Regions from separate parts of the Neobacillus sp. S1227 genome, predicted to be linked through region 2. Evidence: riboswitches for the same ligand, from Rfam matches in the RefSeq annotation. Region 2 holds a riboswitch; each other region holds the start of a gene.
What was found. Region 2 has a riboswitch for lysine ahead of ACZ5AE_RS19345 (amino acid permease). Riboswitches for the same ligand answer to the same signal wherever they lie in the genome.

Region 1: another riboswitch for lysine. It lies ahead of dapA (4-hydroxy-tetrahydrodipicolinate synthase); the one in region 2 lies ahead of ACZ5AE_RS19345 (amino acid permease).
Region 3: another riboswitch for lysine. It lies ahead of ACZ5AE_RS22670 (aspartate kinase); the one in region 2 lies ahead of ACZ5AE_RS19345 (amino acid permease).

The regions. Positions count from the first base shown of each region.
Region 1 covers NZ_AP038276.1:3,754,229-3,762,194, reverse strand. The annotation lists gene map (type I methionyl aminopeptidase) at 1-205, shown strand, start outside; gene ACZ5AE_RS18750 (hypothetical protein) at 254-382, opposite strand; gene ACZ5AE_RS18745 (ATP-binding protein) at 598-1,902, shown strand; gene ACZ5AE_RS18740 (sulfite exporter TauE/SafE family protein) at 1,935-2,705, opposite strand; gene dapA (4-hydroxy-tetrahydrodipicolinate synthase) at 3,032-3,919, opposite strand; lysine riboswitch at 4,032-4,213, opposite strand; gene ACZ5AE_RS18730 (D-2-hydroxyacid dehydrogenase) at 4,427-5,362, shown strand; gene ACZ5AE_RS18725 (NADP-dependent oxidoreductase) at 5,521-6,537, shown strand; gene ACZ5AE_RS18720 (phosphatase PAP2 family protein) at 6,660-7,328, shown strand; gene purU (formyltetrahydrofolate deformylase) at 7,504-7,966, shown strand, end outside.
Region 2 covers NZ_AP038276.1:3,870,309-3,878,274, reverse strand. The annotation lists gene ACZ5AE_RS19355 (SHOCT-like domain-containing protein) at 1-146, shown strand, start outside; gene ACZ5AE_RS19350 (hypothetical protein) at 149-418, shown strand; gene ACZ5AE_RS19345 (amino acid permease) at 451-1,932, opposite strand; lysine riboswitch at 2,036-2,225, opposite strand; gene ACZ5AE_RS19340 (YitT family protein) at 2,494-3,309, shown strand; gene ACZ5AE_RS19335 (PH domain-containing protein) at 3,386-4,000, opposite strand; gene ACZ5AE_RS19330 (DMT family transporter) at 4,217-5,185, shown strand; gene ACZ5AE_RS19325 (DUF421 domain-containing protein) at 5,223-6,083, opposite strand; gene ACZ5AE_RS19320 (DUF1657 domain-containing protein) at 6,100-6,306, opposite strand; gene ACZ5AE_RS19315 (DUF1657 domain-containing protein) at 6,364-6,567, opposite strand; gene ACZ5AE_RS19310 (YmaF family protein) at 6,737-7,075, shown strand; gene ACZ5AE_RS19305 (hypothetical protein) at 7,186-7,788, shown strand.
Region 3 covers NZ_AP038276.1:4,504,430-4,512,395, reverse strand. The annotation lists gene uvrC (excinuclease ABC subunit UvrC) at 37-1,812, shown strand; lysine riboswitch at 1,879-2,056, shown strand; gene ACZ5AE_RS22670 (aspartate kinase) at 2,160-3,377, shown strand; gene ACZ5AE_RS22665 (YslB family protein) at 3,403-3,846, opposite strand; gene ACZ5AE_RS22660 (succinate dehydrogenase cytochrome b558 subunit) at 4,266-4,874, shown strand; gene sdhA (succinate dehydrogenase flavoprotein subunit) at 4,929-6,680, shown strand; gene sdhB (succinate dehydrogenase iron-sulfur subunit) at 6,702-7,463, shown strand; gene ACZ5AE_RS22645 (class D sortase) at 7,700-7,966, shown strand, end outside.

The sequences.
Region 1 (7,966 bases), 120 kb from region 2:
TATCTATAATTACCATGAGCCATGGGATGATGAGCTCTTGAAAGAGGGAATGGTCATTGCCTTTGAACCATTTATTTCTACTCATGAGGAAGAAGTTTATGAAAAAGGCGACGGTTGGACCTACATTACGGAAAAAAGCTTTGTCGCTCAAATAGAGCATACGTTGATTCTGACGAAAAATGGGCCGATCATCGTAACTAAATAGTATTGAATGTTAAAAGGATAACCCTCGGAGAAGAGTTATCCTTTTTTCTTATTGATTTTTTTTGTTTTGCCTTGCAGCTTTCTTACGAGCCTTTTTACTTAACGTTGATTCGGAGCCAAACTCAGCATCATTACTGCCTGTATGCGGCTGATTACGATTGTTATTACGATTTGTCATGGGTTCTCCTTTCATATGTACATTCGTAAATTTGGCAATTTAGCCATTCATATAATGCAAAAATTTATGAAAAAATATTCATTGAAAATTTTATGAATAAACGTTTCAGGCGAAATTTTCCTTTAATTACAAGTAAGATAAATGCTATAATAAATAGGCTGTGTTTCTCTTATTTTAAACTTGGAAATACACATAACTTGAAGGGGCTGCCTGTAATGGATTTTGTTTATATTAATCACAATGTATTAGATAATGTGTTTTATATAATTGTCAGTCTGTTAATGTTTTTTGTGTTAATTGATAACGTCAAAAAATTTAAACAGTATCGGAAAACCCTTCTGACAGCCTGCATGACTTTACCGATCATTCTTTGTATGAAATTCCCGATATACATTGACCAGTATTGTGTACATGATTTAAGGCAAATTCCAGTATTTATTGGAACACTTTATGGTGGATGGCCAGTCGGGGCCGTACTTTTGGTGATGATGTTAACATTTCGTTTTGCCATTTACGGTATGAATGATATTACATTAGTTGTATATATTATTATATTTGTGGCGACAGCTCTATTTTCCGGAAGATTTAATAGGTTTAATCGAAAAATTAAATTGATCAGTTCCGTCATACTGACGATTGTCCTTGAGATTTCAACGACTTATGCCGCCTTATGGATGTCTGATATATTCGTTGTGACAGAAGCATACATTTTTTATTTTATCATTCTGCCTCCTATTCTTATGTTTTTTATGGTATATATCATTGAATTATTGTCTGATGCAATGTATATCCGATCAAAAATTGTTAAGCTTGAAAAAATGGAGGTTGTCAGTCAACTGGCGGCAAGTATTTCGCACGAAGTCCGAAATCCTTTAACCGTTGTAAAAGGGTTTATGGAGCTGCTGAAGTCTCCTAATCTATCGCTGGACGAGAAGAAACGCTATATTGAACATATTGAAAGAGAACTTCATAATGCCGAGTCAATTATTACTGATTACTTGGCCTTTGCAAAACCAGCAATAGAAAAAGTGGAACCGCTTCTAATCGAGAAAGAGATCCGCAATGTCATTGATATCGTGAATCCGTTAGCAAAAATGAGTTCCGTAATTATTACAGATAACCTTGGTCAAGGAATCGTTCAAGGGAATAAGAATTATTTCCACCAATGCTTTTTAAATTTAATAAAAAATGCTATCGAAGCAATGCCATCCGGCGGGGAGCTCCAAATAGTTTCAGCGCTAGAAAAAAATAAGGTCACCATTAAAATTATTGATAACGGTGTAGGTATGAGTAAGGAGCAGATAAACCGCTTCGGAGAGCCATACTACAGCAGTAAAACAAAGGGTACAGGATTAGGCTCTATGGTCGCGGTGAAAACAATTCAGACGATGAACGGGAAGCTTGATATTGAGAGTATCTTAAATGTAGGAACGACCATTACAATCACATTTCCTGCCTTTATAACAGAATATAAAAAGGTTCAGTTTGATAGCCATCTAAAGTTAGAATCTGAATTTTAGCAAAAAAGAGCTTAAACGTTTAAGCTCTTTTTTTATAATCCTATAAGTTTTAACGCGCTAAAAATGATGACCGCTGAAATAACCGTACGAAGGGGCTTTGTCGGTACTTTTGAGGATAAGGTGCTCCCTACTAGAACGCCCGGGATCGACCCGATTAGCAGGTTCGCTACAAGCATATAATTGACACTTCCGGCATTCGCGTGGAGGAGTCCGGCAACAGTCACTAACAAAAAGGCATGGGCTATATCGGTGCCAACCAGCTCAGATCCTTTCAGACGGTAGAGATATAGCATGGCAAGGGCAAATAATGATCCTGACCCGATTGAAGTCAGGCCGACAATAAAGCCAAAACCGGCCCCGATTAATATAGTTAATGTTCGTTTTTCTTCAATAGGTCTTAATTGCCAGCGGTTCGGCCTGATTTTATTATCAAAAAATGTCTTAATTAAAATGGCTGTGGCCACTAGAATAAGGACATAGCCAAGTCCATGCTTGATAATTTGTTCTTGGTTGTGGAAATATTTTTCAAAAGCCTGGAGGATGAGAATGGCTCCTGTTGCACTTGGAACACTTCCGATAGCAAGATACTTCATGAGTTTAAAGTTAATTGTTTTCTGTCGCCAATGCTGAATGACTCCAAACAGTTTGGTAATGGAGTTGTAAACAAGATCCGTACCCACTGCTATGGAAGGTTGAATTCCGACCATGATGAGTACCGGGGTTAACAATGCAGCCCCTCCAACCCCAGTTAAACCTACTAATAACCCAACTAATAATCCCATTAATGCAATTCCTATGCTCATGTTGGGGGCCTCCTTCTTTTGTGACAAATTCCGAGTAATTATATGTGAATTATAGAGTTTAAAAGGGATTTTGTAAACACTTTTCTGAATTTATAAAAGAAATTTTATTGCAGTGAGGATATTTTGGAAAAAAGATTAGCAGATACGAGGAGGTAATGAAGGACATTTTGAAACAGGAAACGGAAGGTTGTGGTCTTCATAGAAGGTATGAAGGACATTATAAAACGTGACAACATTATTTTGTCCTTCAACAAAAAAATGAAGGACAAATCCAGCCGAATTCTGCCTGAATTTGTCCTTCATCCCAATCTCACTTTTATATCATTCTACAAAACTTCCACTGCACTATTTTGCAATAGTACATTTCGAAGTGTTTTAGTCTCCTCTTCATTTAACGGAATCAATGGTAAACGCAGGCCGCCGACATTGACCCCTTTCATATTAAGAGCTGCTTTTACAGGTGCAGGGCTTGGTGCTGCAAATAAAGCTTTCATTATTGGCAGTAATTCACGGTGTGCTGAAGCAGCGCCCGCAAAGTCGCCCTTTTTAAAGCGTGACACCATATCCTGCATTTCATTCCCGATAATATGAGATGCAACAGAAATTACACCAACGCCGCCAATTGAAAGCACCGGCAAAGTAATTCCATCATCACCGCTGTATAAGGAAAAGTCATCAGCAGTTAGTTTAATAATTTCGGCCATGTCATCTAAGTGGCCGCTGGCTTCCTTCACCGCTACGATATTAGGAATCTGAGAAAGACGGATGACCGTTTCGGCAGATATATTGACGACACTGCGGCCAGGAATATTATAAAGCATAACCGGAAGAGAAGTAGATTCAGCTATCGCTTTAAAATGCTGATACATACCTTCCTGAGATGGTTTATTATAGTATGGCGCAACGAGCATGATGCCGTCTACACCGACTTCTTCTGCCAACTTTGTTAGACTGATTGAGGCTCTTGTGTTGTTTGAGCCAGTGCCTGCAATAACGGGAACTCTTCCGTCCACAACTTCAACTACAAATTTAAATAATGCCACTTTTTCCTCAGTTGATAAGGTAGGGGACTCACCAGTTGTTCCGCAAACTACTAAACCATCAGTACCATTTGCTAATAAGTAATTTACTAGATCTTTCGTCGCATTAAAATCAATTTCGCCATGCTGATCAAACGGAGTTACCATTGCTGTTAAAACTTGGCCAAAGTACATAAATTTCACCCTTTTAAAATTATTTTTAAAAAGAGGTAAGGCCAAACGCAAAAAGCAGCTGTGGGAAAGGCCCTACAGCTGCATCAGAAACATTAATTTTACAAGTTCCCCTGCGTGAGATAGCCCTCCATATAGTTTCCTATATGACAATTCTGTATTTATTCAATAACAGAACCAGCTTCTAGAACAATGAGGCTCTAAAGAAGCTTCGGCAAATTCCCCTTTCTACCACCGTCACTGGGTCCCATTACCCTCGGATGGTTTACTGATGGTCTTTGCGCCTCTATCCTCACTTCATAAGGTATGAAGTAAGAAGTATATAATTAAGATTAATATAACAGAATATTCCTATTTGTTCAAGGGCTTTTTATAAAAAATACTAAAAGCGTATATTTATTGATAGTTTTATAGTATGGGGAGGAGAGCAGGAATTAACTGCTCTGTTCTTCTTTTTTGAGTTTTTTCCCAATTATCCTTAAAATGGAGGTAATGCTGAAGAGGTGAATTATGGTGAAAATCGAAAATATTTTAATTGTCAGCCCGATGTATCAAGAGCTTCGGGCATACATCCAAAATGCGTGCGTCCAAAAGAATTTCCGTTATATCCCGGAGGATGAAGTCACACAGGAGAATTTGAAATGGGCGGATGCACTTGTATCTTTTAACCTCAAATCCGATTACGATTACAGTCATTTAAAATGGGTGCACTCGCTCGGTGCGGGAGTTGACCGTTTTTTATATAAAAAGACCTGGGACGATAGTGTACTTTTGACAAGGACAGTTTGTTCGTTTGGTCAAAGAATCGGAGAGTATTGTTTAAGTTACATATTGAAAGACTTACAATTTCACGAGGAGTTCCGGGAATTACAGCTGCAGAAAAAATGGCAGCAAAGGACTCCAACGCTATTAAATGAACTCAAAGTGATGGTCTATGGAACCGGTGAAATTGGACTGGCTGTCGCCAAGCTTTTGTCTGGATTTGGAGTGGAGGTTTACGGCGTCTCCCAAAGTGGAAAAGAAAAAGAGTATTTTAATGAGGTTATGACTGTGGAATCTCATTTTAACCTCTTAGGGGAAATGGATGTGATCATCAACACGATGCCGCTGACGGAACAAACGGGTGGCTTTTTTAATAGTAGAGTTTTTCAAAAAGTAACAAATGCCGGCTTTATTAATGTAGGGCGGGGAGCATCATTAGATGAAGAAGCACTGCTGCAGGCATTGGAAGATGGTCAAATCCGTTATGCTGTCCTGGATGTGTTTACAGAGGAGCCGCTACCGGAGAATCATCCGTTATGGAACCATCCTTCTGTATTGATTACCCCCCATATTTCAGCGGTAACGACACCTGATGAAGGGGCAGCTTGTTTTTTGGATACACTCAGAAACTTGGAAGAAAACAAACCTCTTAACAATAGAGTAGATACAAAGAAGGGTTATTAAATCCATTATAAAAACCTCGGATTCTTCCGGGGTTTTAATTTATGACCATTCGTTTAAAGTAATTTTGTGTTCTGGCAGGAGATTAGCCGTAAAAGTAGAACATTATAATCAAGCACCTAGAATTGCTTCTTGGAGTAGATAAAACAGGGAGTGGTTAGATGACAAACCTTTTGAACAGAAAAATTTTACTGGCTAGCCGGCCAGTAGGAATGCCAGATGAAAGGAATTTTGAATTTATTGAGGAGAATGTTCCTAAACTTCAGGATGGTGAAGTGCTGATTCGGTCACTATATTTGTCTGTTGACCCTTATATGAGAGGCCGGATGTCGGATGCCAAATCTTATGCCAAGCCATACGAAGTAGGTCAGCCATTTAAAGGCGGGGTCGTTGGAAAAGTAGTCGAGTCAAAAAATTCTCGGTTTGAAGCGGGGCAATATGTAGATGGCCTCATGGAATGGGCTGAGTATAACGTTTCGGACGGAAGCGGCCTGCGCAGACTGAATCCGGAACTGGCACCTGTGACAACGGCGCTTCATGTACTTGGGATGCCGGGATTAACTGCTTATTTTGGATTGTTGTACATAGGGGAGCCGAAGGAAGGGGAAACGGTCGTCGTTTCCGGAGCTTCTGGAGCTGTTGGAACAGTTGTCGGTCAAATCGCTAAATTGAAAGGCTGCCGAGTCGTTGGTATTGCCGGCGGAGACGATAAATGCGATTATTTAACCGAGGAACTAGGTTTTGACGCGGCAATTAACTATAAAACAGCCGAGAACCTTCGCAAAGCATTGAAGGAAGCCTGCCCTAACGGTGTCGATGTCTACTTCGATAATGTTGGCGGTCCTGTAAGCGATGCGGTGATGTCCTTAATTAACTTCCAGTCTAGGACTGCCGTTTGTGGACAAATCTCCCATTATAATGCGGATAAACCGCCTGTCGGTCCAAGGGTTGCAGGTCAGCTGTTGACAACCAGTTCCTTGATGAAGGGCTTCATCGTTTCTGACTATGCCCAGCACAACAAGGAGGGCTTAACACAGCTATCCCAGTGGGTAAGAGAAGGAAAAATCAAATACCGCGAAACGATTGTCGAAGGCTTTGAAAACACTGTAGACGCGTTTCTAGGTTTATTCCGCGGGGATAACATCGGTAAACAGCTGGTGAAAGTGGCGGAGGAATAAAGAAGAAAAGAAGTGTCCCTTTTGGGGCACTTTTTGTGTGTTGTCTATTTTGTCTGAAACATTTTTGATATAAAAAGAAATAGGGTAAAATAAAGGAAATTTTATCTGTGAGGTTACCAGTAATGAACTTGAAGTTTCAGCTAACATGCGCATTCATCATAAGCGTCATCTCCCTTGCGGCCTTTGCTTTGATGGCCACGCTTATCGAGGTTCATAAGATTGTCCGATTTGATAACACCTTAATAAGTTTAGTCCAGAGTCTTGAGTCACCTGACTTAACAGCCATTATGAAATTTTTCACCTTCATCGGGTCGACAAAAATAGTGGTGATTCTCACCCTTCTTATTATCTTCTTTCTCTATAAGGTGCTGCACCATCGGCTGGAACTGATTTTATTCATTGCCGTGATTGCGGGAACGCCGATTATCAATTCCATTTTAAAATCAATTTTTCACCGAGCACGGCCCGAATTTCATCGATTGATAGAAATCGGAGGCTATAGTTTTCCGAGCGGACATGCGATGAATGCATTTTCTGTATATGGGATACTTGCCTTCCTGCTATGGAGACATATTGCTACCGGAACAGGCCGCGCTCTGTTGATTATTTTTAGTACCATCATGATTTTGATGATAGGGATCAGTCGTATCTATTTGGGTGTTCATTATCCCAGTGATATTCTTGGCGGGTATTTTGCCAGTGGGTTTTGGATTGCTATTGCTATTTGGTTTTTTCAATGGTATGTGGAAAGGCAGCCTGAGCTAAGAAGCGGGCAGCTGAATCGAACCTAATAAACAAAGGGTGGTGCCGTTTTTTAAGGCACCTCCTGTTTTTAAGTAAGAATAGCTAGGGCTGCTGACTCTATAATCATGGTTCAGCAGCCTTTTTATATTTAAATAGTGACAAAGTCCTGCTTTAAATTGTATAATAATTCACAATAATTAAAATGAGATAGAGGTAGCTATCATGAATTCTATTATTAAAAAACAACTAGAACAATTTCAAGAGAGGAATCAAAACCGAGGCCGATTATTAGTCAGCTGTCCGGATCAGCCGGGCATTGTGGCAGCAATTTCGCAATTTTTATTTTCATACAACGCTAACATTATTGAGTCCAATCAGTATTCCACAAATCCAGAGGGTGGGCGGTTTTTCATCAGAATTGAATTTGAATGCCCATCTCTAAAAGAAAAAGCAGCGGAAATGAAACAGAACTTTGTAGAGATTGCTGAGAAGTTTTCAATGGAATGGAGCTTTAGCCCGGTTTTTGAGGTGAAAAGAACGGCGATTTTTGTGTCAAAGGAATTGCACTGTTTGCTTGAACTCTTATGGGAATGGCAAAGCGGCGATTTATTGACGGAGATCGCTCTTGTCATCAGCAATCATGAAGACGCTAGGGAAGTAGTAGAAGGACTGAATATTCCGTTCT
Region 2 (7,966 bases):
TTGCCGAAAGAATTCCACAAGCGGAAAAGTATGTGAAAGATATCAATGTAGATTTGTTGATAGAAGCGATTGAAAACGAACTAGACGGCCAAATTGTGGATGTTACTTCAGCAAATGGCGATAAAGTGTTTGTGGTGATTGAATAAATATGTTAAAAGTAGGCTTAAAGATAAAAGAAAGAAATTTCAATTTACCTGTTCCATATGTTGTCTTAAATCTTCTAAGTTCTGTAATCACGTCAAGACGATTTATTGGCTTTATCAATAAATCGATTGAAAAAGGCGGGGGAAAATTCGTCCTTCCACAAATAAATAAAAGCGATTTAAAGCCTTTGCTGAACGGGATGACAAGGCATAAGGGTTTAGTGCTAGTGGAAACGAAATTAAAAGATGGAACAGAAGTTACCATTATATTATAAAAAAATGGCTCCAGCTGGAGCCATTTTTACATTTAATTATTTAAATCACACTTCTCCAAAGGAATAACCTTTGTTTTCTTTGTAAATTTATACCCTAACCAAAGGATAAGGAATAATGGCAGACCAATATAGGATACTAATACACCGTTCCAATCAATATGATCGCCAATAAATGCTGAATAGTTTTGCCCAATCACGACAATACCGCAAACGACAAAAGCAAAGATTGGGCCAAATGGAAACAACTTTGATTTATATGGCAATAAATTTAGATCTTTGCCTTGAGCAACATAAGCTCTGCGGAAGCGATAATGACAAATAGCAATTCCGAGCCATGCGATAAAGCCTGACATACCGGAAGCATTTAAAAGCCAGACATAAACTGTACCATCACCAAAGAGGGATGCCAGAAAAGCAAGTGTTCCGACTAATGCTGTTACAATTAGTGCATTAACTGGCACACCATTTTTGTTCAATTTACCAAGAAATTTTGGTGCTTTCCCTTCGCGTGCCAAATCCCATAGCATACGAGTTGATGCATACATTCCTGAATTACCTGCTGATAAAACAGCTGTTAAGATGACTGCGTTCATTACAGAAGCAGCAAATGCGATTCCTGCTTTTTGGAAAACAAGGGTAAATGGACTTACAGAGACATCACCGTTAGCAAGATTTTCGTTTGTATAAGGAATAATAAGACCAATAACAAGAATAGCTAAAACATAGAATAAAAGAATTCGCCAAAAAACTTGTTTTACTGCTCGTGGGATGGATTTTTCAGGGTTATCTGTTTCACCCGCTGCAACACCTAACAGTTCAGTTCCTTGGAAAGAGAATCCAGCTGCCATAAAGATTCCAAGCATGGCCATGAATCCGCCATGGAATGGTGCATCTCCGGCTGTAAAGTTTTTAAAGCCGATTGCTTCATTGCCCATAATTCCAAAAATCATTAACGTACCAGCAATGATAAAGATCACAACGGTTACAACTTTAATTAATGAGAACCAATATTCCGCCTCGCCAAATCCCTTAACAGAAAGATAATTTAACAAGAACATGATAACTAAAAAGATGCTGCTCCATAATAGTGAAGGAGAATCTGGGAACCAGAATTTCATAATCATTGTTACTGCAGAAAGTTCTGCTGCAATCGTAATGGCCCAGTTGTACCAATAGTTCCAGCCTAGGGCAAAGCCAAGGGATGGATCCACGAATTTCGTAGCATAGGTACTAAAGCTTCCTGCAACTGGCATGTATGCACCCATTTCAGCTAAACTTTGCATTAAGAAATACACCATAATACCAATAACAAGATAGGAAAGTATTGCTCCGCCAGGTCCCGCACTATGGATAGCTCCGCCACTGGCAAGAAATAATCCGGTCCCGATGGTTCCGCCGAGAGAAATCATCGTAAGATGGCGGGACTTTAAGCTCCGTCTTAATTCATTTTTATCATTTTTCGGACTCTTGGGACTTGTATATATTTCGTCTTTTCTTACCTGCGCTGTTTGCATGTTTATGACTCCTTTTAAATTTTTTTATTAGGAAGGAGTTTGGAATAAAAAATGCCCTCGAAGCAGATTCGACGGCATTTGTATATACCCCGCATCATACCTTCCGAAAGATAGCTCAACACGTAAAGCTGGTAAGGCCAAACGTGACAGTTCTGTTCCTGTTCGGAGACAGCCCCAGCATGTTCCTCCAGAGAGAAAAACACACTTCGGCAGCTTTTCCTTTCAAACGGAGTCAAAAACATCTCTGCGTCTCGTCCATTTTACTGATAAAAACCGCGACCTCTACCTCATCGGTTTTGATGAGGATTTAATATTAAGAATGATATATTACTAGAGTATATCCATTTTAATAAATTTGTCAATATTATATTTTGGAGACTAGGGATTAAGTAGTTTTTGTAGGTGAATATTAATGTAATATGCTTTTATAATTATTCAAATTAATCCCTGATGCTATTTCCAGATAATTAATTGTTTTTTAAATATATTAATTAATTTACATCCTGGCAATGAATCGTTATCATTTTTTTTAAAAATAGTGGAAAGACAGGAGAAATATTCATGCAGATGGTTGGAATTATTATTGGCTCTTTTATAATCGTAGGTGCATTCAATCTTTTCCTCATCCCTCACGAGGTTTTAAGTAGCGGGATGAGCGGAATTTCGATGATAATAGGAATGATTACCCCCATAAACACAGGCTTGGCTAATCTTTTGTTGAACCTTCCCCTTTTAATTATTGGCTATAGAATGCTGGGAAAAAGATTTATCTTTAATTCAATCTTTTCAGTTTTTGTTATTTCCTTAGGACTTTATTTAGTACCGGTATTTCCAGTCGCAAAGGATACCATCCTCTCATCAATATTTGGCGGAGCTTTGACCGGTCTGGGGGTTGGAATCGTATTTCGATGCTCAAGTTCAACGGGAGGATTTGATATCATCGGAATGATTGTTTCCCGGAAGAAAGACTTTCCAATCGGGGTGCTCCTTTCCGGAATGAACGCGGTTGTCATTGTGATTAGCGGTTTTTTATTCAATTGGGATGCTGCCCTCAATACGTTGGTTTCGATTTTTGTTACAGGAAAAGTAGTTGACGCTATTTATACGGACCATGTCAAATTAACTTTAATGATCATAACAGAAAAGGGCGAAGAAATGAGAAATCATTTGGTGGCTAACTTATACCGTGGACTCACAATTATGGATGGTGTTGGAGGGTATACAAATGGCAGCCGTAAGATTTTAATCTCTGTCATTTCAAGATATGAGTTAAATGAGGTTAAATCACTTATTTCTGAGGTCGATCCGACAGCTTTTGTCAATATTACCGAAACGATAGAAGTAATGGGGTTGTTTCATCGGCCAAGCCCGCAATAATGCTTTGAAAAATAGAGGCTGTCTCATTAGAATGGGAGTTTATTCTCCTTTATGAGCCTGCCTCTATTTTGTATTTTTAATTGTTTATATATTTTTCAAAAACAAAGCCAAAATCTTTGACACAATATTGCTTTTTACTTTCCTCGAGCCACTGGAATGCTGCTTGATTCAACATTTTAAATTGAACAACCAAGTTGCTGTCAGGAGTTGAGACGCGCCCTAATGTTGTGGATGCGACATCGAGACTTTGCTTGGCAAACTGAAGGGAAATTTCATTTTCATGGGTAATTTCGGAAATTTTAATAAGGGCCTTGTATAAATCTTTAACTTCCTCAAGATGCTTTTTATGAACGTCGATGGAGAATGGCTGCGAGCCGATTTTGAATTTGATTTCCACGTCCAGGTCGACTGTACCGGCCGTTTCCAACATAACATCTGATATTTTATTTGTGGCATAATTGTACCGATGAAGCATCCGCTTTTTGCTTGTCGCACTAGTACCATCAAGATGAATGAGTGCATTGTTTGTAAAGCAATACTCATCAGATTTTGATTTAATTAAGAAATAAATCTTTTCATTATCCTCATGCATCACGTAATCATCGGCATCCACCTTATCATAATCAGAAGGCTTAATTACCGACCCTACATCACTTAATCCCAACAAATCTGAAGCCACTTTTCCAAACATTGTGTCAACCTCTCTCTACTTATAATATTTGCCATTCTTATGTACGAATAGGAGTCACAGAGGTTTCGTTTTTTGAATGACAATTTTAAATTTATTTTACACATTTTGAGAATATGTGTTTTTAAGGGGGAATAAATATTAACAAACTATTCAGAAATCTGTTATAATCTTGAGTATTGAAAAAATCAACGTTGACAAGAGTTAAAGGGGAAAACAATGCGTTCTATCATTTTAGGCATTTTTGCCGCTTTCTTTTTTGCATTTACATTTATTTTAAACAGGGCAATGGACCTTGCAGGCGGCAGCTGGATTTGGAGTGCATCATTAAGATATATCTTTATGATTCCTTTTCTATTGCTTATTGTAATGGTGAGGAAAAATCTGAAGCCGCTCTTGAAAGAGCTAAAAATGGCACCAGGAAAATGGATTTTATGGAGTTTTATTGGCTTTGGTTTGTTTTATGCACCGATTTGTTTTTCTGCTTCCTATGCCCCAGGTTGGCTAATTGCTGCAACCTGGCAAATAACCATTATATCAGGTTCCCTTTTAGCTCCACTTTTTTATGAAAAGGTCATGACCACTAACGGCCCTATTGTATTGAGAGGGAAAATTCCTTTTAAAGGTCTGGCAATGTCATTAATCATTTTGCTGGGAATCGTTTTAATGCAGCTTGAGCAGGCCGATACCCTTTTAGTGACGACAATCGTATTAGGAGTAATGCCTGTAATAATCGCTTCCTTTGCTTACCCGCTAGGAAATCGTAAAATGATGGATATTTGCGGTGGACGCCTTGATGTTTTCCAGCGTGTTCTTGGAATGACTCTGGCAAGCATGCCTTTTTGGCTGATTTTATCAATATATGGCCTAGTTACTGAAGGACCTCCAAGTATAGGGCAAACATTTCAATCCGGGTTAGTGGCTATATCATCCGGAGTAATAGCTACCATCCTATTTTTTCAGTCGACTGATTTGGTAAGAGGAAATATGCAAAGGCTTGCCGCTGTAGAAGCAACACAGGCAATGGAAGTTTTATTTGCTCTAGTTGGGGAAGTGTGGCTCTTAAATACCCCTTTGCCAAATGCTGTTTCTTGGCTGGGAATGCTGCTTGTAATGGGTGGTATGGTTCTCCACAGCTATGTAACTCATAAAAAGGCTCCGCTCAGTGCCAACACGGAAAGTGCTTAGCATTTAAAAAGAGGCTTGAGAGACAGCCTCTTTTTCGTTATCCATTTAAATATGGATCGAGATTGTCTATTAATCCTTGCATTAAAGCTGCATTTTCCTTATACATTTCTCTAGACTTTTCACATTCTGTCGAAAGTGAAAAAATTTCCAAATCCGCCTGAGCCTTTTTTAGACTGGCCATTAAAAGCGGCCTCTGAGTTGGGGCAGGTACTTGAATTTTATCGTCATAAAGATCAACCGTTATCTCCCCAAAAGAATCTATTTGACCGAGAAAAACATTGTCAAGGGTAACTTCAAGCTTTTCTAATTCTGTGAACAACCAGGCTCTGCTTTTTCCCGAGGCACGCAAACCTTCTTCAATAATTTTGCCATCCATAATTATCGTATTTGGTTCCTTCTCATTTGCCATTTTCATTTGCAAATCTTTAGGAGTTATTGGCTGGTTCTCTTTTTTTAATAAGGCGGTTACTTTTCCACGCGGTTCTAATATGGCGAATTCCACATCGGCCACTTTAAATATATTTTTTTCTCGCAGCAGGGTAGACAATTCGTCGATTGTAAATCGTTCCTTTTTTAAATTTTCCTCTAAAATTTTTCCATCTTTAATAAGAACAGTCCCTTTTCCTTCGACTACATCACGGAAGTACTTGCTCTTTAAGGATAGATAGTCAACTAAAATCGTGACAATACCGAATAAAACAACGGCCGCAGCCCCGTGTAGGTAGTTTTTTTCTAATCCTGTGATCGCTTCCCCAGCGATACTTCCAATAGTAATTCCAGAAACATATTCAAAAAAGGTAAGCTGGGATATTTGCTTTTTTCCAACCAATTTTGTTGTTAGGAATAAGATACCAATAAAAAGAAACGAGCGGAGGATAATTTCCACAAATCCGTTCACTTCAATTCACCCCAAATCATGAGCCCCTATATTGCGGTTCTAGTCTTTCAAGTTCTAAAACACGATATTGAAGATCTTTTTTTATTTTTCCTATCGTTAACATTGATTCATGAAATGCATCTTTCGCGCTTTGGTCCAAAGAATTTAATGCCAAGGATGCTAGCTGCGATTCAATCCCTTTTAGGGAGGCTAGACATTGTTTAACATTTGATGCAATTGTCATATATTGCTCCTCCTAGTTTAAACACAAAATGGGTTGGCGAAATCGCCAACCTTTCTTTTACTGATTGTATTGCGGTTCTTCGGTCACAATTTCCTGAAGGCGCGGTTCAACACTGTCAATGATGGTCTGCGTTTGCTGGGCTGCCTGCTGATAAATTTGCTTGGCGCTTTTGTTTTGGGTCTGTAAAGCAAAGGTTTCAAAACTAGCCTGAGCTGACTTTAATCCTGCCAAAGTCTGCTTTACTTGTGTACCTACAGTCATTCCATTTCCCTTCTTTCTGAAAAAATAATTCTTACTCTAATAGTTTGCGTAGGATAATTTGACTTATGTATAGCCAATATGTAGAAAATCTAGGAATAGTCATTTATAAATTTTAATTTTCGTGCATATAGATGGAATGAAAAAAGGACAATTTTTGGGGGTGGAGGGATTGTCGAAAATAGGAAAGGATGATTTTGCAGCAGGGTTTGTCCCACATCATAACCATGGTTCTGTTGATTATACTGGGATGAGTGTAGGGCATGTACACCAATGCTTAGATGTAACCTCGCCGCCGATTCCAACTCAGGACGGGGGACATATTCATTATACGGAGGGATATGTTTTATTTGAAGATGGGCATACCCATCATTACCGTGCCTACTCAGGTCCAGCGATACCGGTTGGAAACGGTATGCATGTTCATTATTACGATTTCCATACGAGTGAAGATGATGGGCATAGCCATCGTGTCAAAGGTGTTGACCACCCTGCACCAGGAACAAAATAATCTAAAAGGGGGGTCCTTCATAAAAGGGCCGCTCTTTTTCTTGTTTTTGCATATTTAAATGTTGTGATTATTTGTAAAATTGGGGTAAAATTGGTAAAGGGGGATTAAATGTGTTATTGAAAAAAAATACTTCAACAGATGAAACCTCAGTTAAATTGGCAGCTTATACAATTATTTTGTACATAAGCAGTTTGTTTGTCCCATTTGTTGTTGTAGCGTCCTATCAGAGCCTTGTATATTATTCGCGTTCCCAATGGCTTTTTGTAACACCTTTTTCTGCTTATATCACCTTTATGGCAGGAATGCTTTACACAGCATTGGTATTAACTGTTTACCTCATTTTTAGGCAACGGTGGGAAGGGCCGAAATTTAAATGGACTACAGTTTTACTTATTATTATTTCCCTTCCTTCATTTATCTTGAGTTTAACAACGTATTACTACATAGATGAAAAAGGAATACATAATAATTCTTTAACGAGTTTAAAGGAAAAAGAGTATAGGTGGGAGGATATTGCAAAAGTAAAGATTGTATATAGAAACCACCAAGGGACGACTCAATATTACCAATATCAATTCGAAAAAAAAGATGGCAGCGTGATTAAAATTCCTTATGATGTTAAATTTAGGGAAAACATAAGAAGAATTGAAGAGAAAATTAATAAATATAACATCACCGTTACGGATAATTTTAAGGATCCGATTGTTGATTAGAAAACTTAAAGGTCTGGTTCACTCTTGTTAGGGGGGCAGACCTTTTTTGGATGGTTTCCCCAAATGTTCATAGAAGTGCCACAAGTAATGCGTTTATGATCACCTTTCAGTGCTATAATAAAAGTGTAAAGAAAATTACAAACCTAACAACTTAGGAGACTCAACCATACGTGTTCGT
Region 3 (7,966 bases), 630 kb from region 2:
CAATGATTCTAAAAAAGGCGGAGAGGAGCGGCCGGAATGAATGAGACGATAAAACAAAAGCTTACATTGCTGCCGGATCAGCCCGGCTGCTACTTGATGAAGGATCGTCAGGGCACGATTATTTATGTGGGGAAAGCAAAGGTATTAAAGAACCGAGTACGGTCATATTTTACCGGTTCCCATGATGGAAAAACATTAAGACTTGTCAATGAAATTGAAGACTTCGAATATATTGTCACCTCATCTAATATTGAGGCACTTCTGCTTGAATTAAATTTAATAAAAAAATATGACCCGAAATATAATGTCATGCTTAGGGATGATAAGACCTATCCATTTATTAAGCTGACTGCGGAAAGACATCCCAAGCTAATTATTACAAGAAAAGTAAAAAAGGATAAAGGTAAGTATTTTGGTCCATATCCCAACGTAGGGGCAGCAAACGAAACAAAGAAACTGCTTGATCGGATTTACCCGCTCCGCAAATGTTCCACGCTTCCTGACCGGGTCTGCCTGTATTATCACTTGGGTCAGTGCCTGGCGCCCTGCGTAAATGAGGTTTCAGAAGAACAGTATAAACAAATGACTGATGAAATTACCCGCTTTTTAAATGGCGGCTATAAGGAAATAAAAAAGGATTTGACAGAAAAAATGCAGGCTGCTTCGGAAGAGCTTGATTTTGAAAGAGCAAAGGAGTTCCGTGACAAAATTATTCATATTGAAACGATCATGGAAAAACAAAAGATCACGATGACTGATTTTACTGACCGTGATGTATTCGGCTATGCGGTTGACAAAGGCTGGATGTGTGTTCAAGTGTTTTTTGTGCGCCAAGGGAAGCTGATTGAACGAGACGTTTCGATGTTCCCTATCTATAATGAGCCGGAAGAAGAAATTCTCACCTTCCTTGGCCAATTTTATCAAAAGACGAACCATTTTAAACCCAAGGAAATTCTCATCCAAGACGATGTGGATTTGTACATGGCTGAGCAGTTATTGGAAGTAAAAGTCATCAAGCCGCAGCGGGGTCAGAAAAAGGACCTTGTCAAAATGGCAATTAAAAATGCGAAAATCGCCTTGAATGAAAAGTTCTCTCTTATTGAAAAAGATGAGGAAAGAACAATTAAAGCTGTTGAAAACCTCGGAGAAATGCTTGGCATATATACGCCACACCGAATTGAGGCCTTTGATAACTCTAACATTCAAGGAACAGACCCTGTTTCAGCGATGATTGTTTTTACAGATGGAAAGGCAAACAAGCGGGAATACCGGAAATATAAAATAAAGTCTGTTGAAGGCCCGGATGATTATGAATCAATGAGAGAGGTAACAAGACGAAGATACTCGAGAGCTCTAAAGGAAGAGCTTCCGCTGCCTGACTTGATCATCATTGACGGTGGAAAGGGACATGTGGAAGCTGTCCGCGATGTGCTAGAAAATGAATTGGGACTGGACATTCCTCTCGCTGGACTGGTGAAGGATGAGAAGCACCGCACATCACAGCTTATGTATGGGAATCCATTAGAAATTGTACCGCTTGCCCGGAATAGCCAGGAATTTTATTTGCTCCAGCGAATCCAGGATGAAGTGCACCGTTTTGCGATTACCTTCCACCGGCAGACACGGGGTAAAACTGCATTCCAATCCTTACTTGACGATATTCCTGGGATTGGCGAAAAACGCAAAAAACAGCTATTAAAGGAATTTGGCTCCGTTAAGAAAATGAAAGAGGCAACCCTTGAAGAATTTAGAGGAATTGGAATTCCCCAACATGTGGCAGTAGAATTAATAAAAAAACTTCAATCACAATAATTGTCACTCTAATATTACTATGCTATAATGAATAAAAATTTAATAGACTATCACTTTTATAAGTAAAGTGAAGGTAGAGGTGCGAGCTTCAATAGTAAAGGCTTGGAGAAGGATGAGCTTCAACGATGGGCTTTGAAAGGGAATGTTCGCCGAAGTAGGGAAACTCTCATTATTTTCTCCGCTGGTTCGTCATTGAAAAAATGCCGGATTGTCAAGACCGTTGTCTTGGAGCGCTATCTTTCATTGTCTACTAACGCGAAAATCTTAATTTTGTGTTTTCAAAGCAATGGGATGTGTTCCCATTGCTTTTTATTTTTTTACAAGAATGACTGAGAGAAGGGGAAGACATGGGTTTAATAGTACAGAAGTTTGGCGGGACCTCCGTTGGCAGCATTGAAAAAATTCTAAATGTCGCAGAATGTGTGCGGGAGGAAATGGAACGCGGAAACCAAGTAGTGGTGGTTGTTTCGGCGATGGGAAAATCGACGGACCAGCTGGTAAATATGGCAAAAGAAATATCCGAGCAGCCGAATAAGCGGGAAATGGATATGCTGCTCTCAACAGGTGAGCAGGTGACAATCGCCTTGCTTTCGATGGCCTTAAACCAAAAGGGGCTAGAGGCTGTTTCCTTTACTGGATGGCAAGCTGGAATTATGACAGAGCCTGTTCACGGAAAGGCAAGGATTTCGAAAATAAACACTGAAGTTGTTCAAAAACAGCTTCAGGCAGGAAAAGTCGTCATTGTTGCCGGATTCCAAGGGGTTACAGAAGAAGGGGAAATCACTACGCTCGGCCGAGGCGGTTCGGATACAACTGCTGTTGCACTTGCGGCTGCCCTAAATGCGGATAAATGTGATATCTATACTGATGTAACCGGGGTATTTACAACAGATCCCCGTTACGTCAAGAACGCTCGGAAATTATTATCTGTGTCGTATGATGAAATGCTTGAACTGGCCAATCTGGGTGCGGGAGTTCTTCATCCAAGAGCGGTCGAGTTTGCAAAAAATTATCAAGTAAGGCTGGAGGTTCGCTCTAGCATGGAGAAGGTTGAAGGAACTGTAATTGAGGAGGAAGCAACGATGGAACAAAATTTAGTCGTACGCGGTGTCGCGTTTGAGGATGGCATTACACGGGTTACTGTTTTAGGGCTTAGAAATTCATTAACAAGTTTATCTACTATTTTTACAACATTGGCCAAAAATCATATTAACGTGGATATTATTATTCAAAGCACAACAGAAGAGGGTGCTGCTAATCTATCCTTTTCTATTCATACCGATGATTGGATCCCAACCTTAAATGTACTTGAAAACAATAAAGAAGTACTTGCCTATGACCAGCTTGATGCTGAAAATAAACTGGCAAAGGTATCAATTGTTGGTTCCGGAATGATCTCTAATCCTGGTGTGGCTGCCAAAATGTTTGAGGTTCTGGCCAACAGCAATATTCCTGTAAAGATGGTCAGCACCTCAGAGATCAAAGTATCGGCTGTAGTAGAAGAAAAAAATATGCTCAAAGCAGTAGAAGCCCTGCACGAGGCCTTTGAACTTGGGCAAAACTAAGAAAAGGGGGCCTGCCCCCTTTCTTTTAGTCTTTATCCCATTTTACGGTGAAGCAAACTTTGTTTGATTTTTTGACTGGGTGTTCGAAGGTTTCAGCGATGGCCCCTTTTAGGACTTCGATTTGCTGAGCAAGAAAACCGGCTTCAAGTTGAAAGAAGTTCTCCGCTTTTGATTTAACGCGCGATACAATCATTGGACTTGCCAGCTCGAATTCCAGCTCATTTTTTGCTTCCTTTTTAATTTCTAACTCACCCCAAGAAGCTTTTGCAAAAAAATCAATTACACTTTCATAACTTTCCAAAGGAAATTTTCGGGCAAGACGTTTCCCTGCCCAGTAAAGAATTTCAGGAGTGTCCTTGCCAAAAAGCTCAGGTATAAGAACTTCTCTAATTAATTCATAGCCAAATATAGAGATTGTCCTTGGTTCCGGCATTTGTAGGTCTTGGTCCATTACTGCACTATCTTTCATTTACTTCCCCTCTTTCTATCATTCTATTATATACAAATCGAGTGCTGTTTCAGTACAGTTTTCTAATAATGTAAAGAAGTCGCAAAAAAATTATTATTTTACAATATTTGTTCTTATTTCTTATCATAATTATCGTATCCGATGCAGGAAAAAAATTCTCCCGTAAGATGTTGGTAATTACAAGCAAAAATAAAGCGCTTACAAATTAGAAGCATGCCGAAAATCATATCTGTCATAATATCAATATATTATAAAAATTTTAGTTTTCATCGCTTTTTTATGTATCCGTTTCCTTGACGCTCTATGATGTTGGGAGTAAAATGGACATGTCACATAATTGTCACAGTGATGCTAGGTTATATTAATGAAGGAAGTAAAAACTTAACATCATTTTTTAAAATTTAAAAGGGGGTAAATCAATGGCGGGGAATCGCGAATTTTTCAATCGGAGGCTGCACTCGTTGCTAGGGGTTATCCCAATCGGGGTTTTCATTGTACAGCACCTGATTGTCAACCACTTTGCAACAGAAGGAGTGGAATCCTTCAACAAGGCAGCAAATTTCATGGGGACACTTCCGTTCCGAATTGTCCTTGAGACAGTAGTAATTTATTTACCATTGCTGTTCCATGCAATCTATGGCTTGTACATTGCATTTACAGCAAGAAACAATGTTTCAAGATTTGGTTTCTTTAGAAACTGGATGTTCCTGCTTCAACGTGTATCAGGGGTAATCACTCTTATTTTTATCGCATGGCATGTCTGGGAAACACGTATTGCCGCTGCATTCGGTGCTGAGGTTAACTTCCAAATGATGCATGATATTCTTTCTTCACCAATCATGTTTGCGTTTTATGTAATTGGTATTATTTCAGCTATTTTTCACTTTGCGAACGGATTATGGTCCTTCATGGTAAGCTGGGGTATTACGCAATCCCCACGGTCACAAACTATTGCTACATATTTTACGATGGTAGTTTTCGTACTTCTATCTATCGTAGCAGTTCAAACACTTTTAGCTTTTGTTTGATAAATTAATGATTTTTGGAAAAATATTGGATTTGGATTAAGGGAGTGAGTCACGATGAGTAAAGGTAAAGTGATCATTGTCGGCGGCGGATTGGCCGGCTTGATGGCAACTATTAAGGTTGCGGAACACGGAACTCCTGTAGAATTATTTTCTCTTGTTCCTGTTAAACGCTCTCACTCTGTTTGTGCCCAAGGCGGTATTAATGGAGCAGTAAATACTAAAGGTGAAGGGGACTCCCCATGGATTCACTTTGATGATACTATTTATGGCGGAGATTTCTTGGCTAACCAGCCTCCGGTTAAGGCAATGTGTGATGCCGCGCCTGGTATTATCAATTTATTTGACCGGATGGGTGTTATGTTTAACCGTACTCCGGAAGGCTTATTAGACTTCCGCCGTTTCGGAGGAACTCAACACCACAGAACTGCATTTGCTGGTGCAACAACTGGTCAGCAGCTTTTATATGCATTGGATGAGCAAGTTCGCCGCCACGAGGTAGCGGGACTTGTTACTAAATATGAAGGCTGGGAGTTTTTGGGCGTAGTCGTTGACGAGGAAGGCGTTTGCCGTGGAATTGTTGCCCAAGACTTGAAAACAATGGAAATCAAATCATTCGTTGCGGATGCCGTCATAATGGCAACTGGCGGACCTGGTATTATTTTTGGTAAATCTACAAACTCAATAATTAACACTGGTTCTGCAGCATCGATTGTTTATCAGCAGGGTGCATATTATGCAAATGGTGAAATGATTCAGATTCACCCAACTGCCATCCCTGGCGACGATAAACTTCGCTTAATGAGTGAATCTGCACGTGGTGAAGGCGGCCGTGTTTGGACATACAAAGACGGAAAGCCTTGGTACTTCCTAGAGGAAAAATATCCTGCATATGGAAACTTGGTACCACGTGATATTGCAACACGTGAAATTTTTGATGTCTGCGTTAATCAAAAATTGGGTGTAAACGGTGAAAACATGGTATTCCTTGACCTATCTCATAAGGATCCTCATGAATTGGATGTTAAACTTGGCGGTATCATTGAAATTTATGAAAAATTCGTTGGCGATGACCCACGAAAAGTCCCAATGAAAATTTTCCCTGCCGTTCACTATTCAATGGGCGGACTTTGGGTTGATTATGACCAAATGACTAGTATTCCTGGTTTGTTTGCTGCCGGAGAATGTGATTATTCTCAGCATGGTGCGAACCGTCTTGGAGCAAACTCACTTCTTTCCGCTGTATTTGGTGGAATGGTTGCTGGACCAAATGTAGTCAAGTATATAGAAGGTCTTGAAAAGAGCTCTGATGCTGTTTCTTCTACTGTCTTTGACCGTCATGTTAAAGAGCAGGAAGAAAAGTGGAACAATGTTATGTCATTAGACGGTAATGAAAATGCCTATGTTCTTCATAAAGAGCTTGGGGAATGGATGACCGATAACGTCACAGTAGTACGTTACAATGACAAGCTATTAAAAACAGATGAAAAAATCCAAGAACTACTTGAGCGTTATAAAAAAATCAACATTAACGATACATCTAAATGGAGCAACCAGGGTGCAGCATTCACTAGACAGCTGCAAAACATGCTTCAATTGGCACGCGTTATTACACTTGGAGCATACAACCGTAATGAAAGCCGCGGCGCTCATTACAAGCCTGAATTCCCTAAACGTAACGATGAGGAGTTCTTAAAAACAACGATGGCTAAATTTGTCGATGCATCATCTGCCCCAGCGTTCCATTATGAAGATGTTGATATTTCCTTACTAAAGCCGCGGGAACGCGACTACACAACAAAACACTAAAAGGAAAGGGGAGAAGATAAAATGGCTGAAACTAAGACTGTAAAATTTATTATTCAACGTCAGGATAATGAAAATTCTGCCCCTTATGAGGAAGAATTTGAAGTTCCATACCGCCCAGGGATGAACGTTATCTCGGCGTTAATGGAAGTTCGGAGAAACCCTGTTAATGCAAAAGGACAAGCTACCAGCCCAATCACATGGGATATGAACTGTCTTGAAGAGGTTTGTGGTGCCTGTTCAATGGTTATAAATGGAAAACCGCGCCAATCCTGTTCGGCGTTAGTCGATCAGTTGGAGCAGCCGATCCGCTTAGCTCCTATGCGGACATTCCCAGTTGTGCGCGACCTTCAAGTTGACCGCAGCAGAATGTTTGATGCGTTAAAGAGAGTGAAAGCATGGATTCCAATTGATGGAACCTATGACCTTGGACCAGGACCTCGTATGCCAGAGAACAAACGCCAGTGGGCTTATGAGCTTTCAAAATGTATGACATGCGGTGTCTGCCTTGAGGCATGCCCGAATGTTAACAGCAAATCAAGCTTTATTGGGCCACAACCGTTATCACAGGTTCGCCTCTTCAATGCCCATCCAACTGGTGAAATGAATAAGGCGGAGCGTCTGGAAACCATCATGGGCGAAGGCGGTCTTGCGAACTGCGGTAACTCACAAAACTGTGTTCAATCCTGTCCAAAAGGTATTCCATTGACTACCTCCATTGCAGCATTGAATCGTGAAACAACATTCCAAGCATTCAGAAACTTCTTCGGAAGCGACAGAAGCTAACTAAAAAAGTAGAAACGCCTGGATATGAAAAAACCTTCTTTTCTCTATGAAAAGGAGGTTTTTTTTAGGCATAAACGTCGTCTTTCACTAGTCAAAAGGATATACAAGATTTAGCTTTAAATAAAAATAATTTTTAAAATTTTGTCTCAATTTACTGTAAAAATATAGTTGATTTAGGACTTGTCTGTTATACTTGGAATTAAAATGAGGAGCTTTCTGAAAAGGCGGTATTGATGTTGAAATCAAAGATTCCACTTCTAATAATTGTTGCAGGGTTAATAGTTCTGGGTGTCGGGGTATGGCAGATTGCTGATACAAAAATGCAAACAAAAGTCTCACTTCAAGAAGCAAAAAAATTAATTCGGGACCAACCAAAAAAGGCTTCAGCAAAAATAGCCAAGAGTGATGAATCCGCTCCGCTTCCGGATATGGGAGACACAGTCGGTATTCTTGCCATTCCAAAAATTAATGCAGAACTCGCCATAGTGGAAGGCACCAATCCG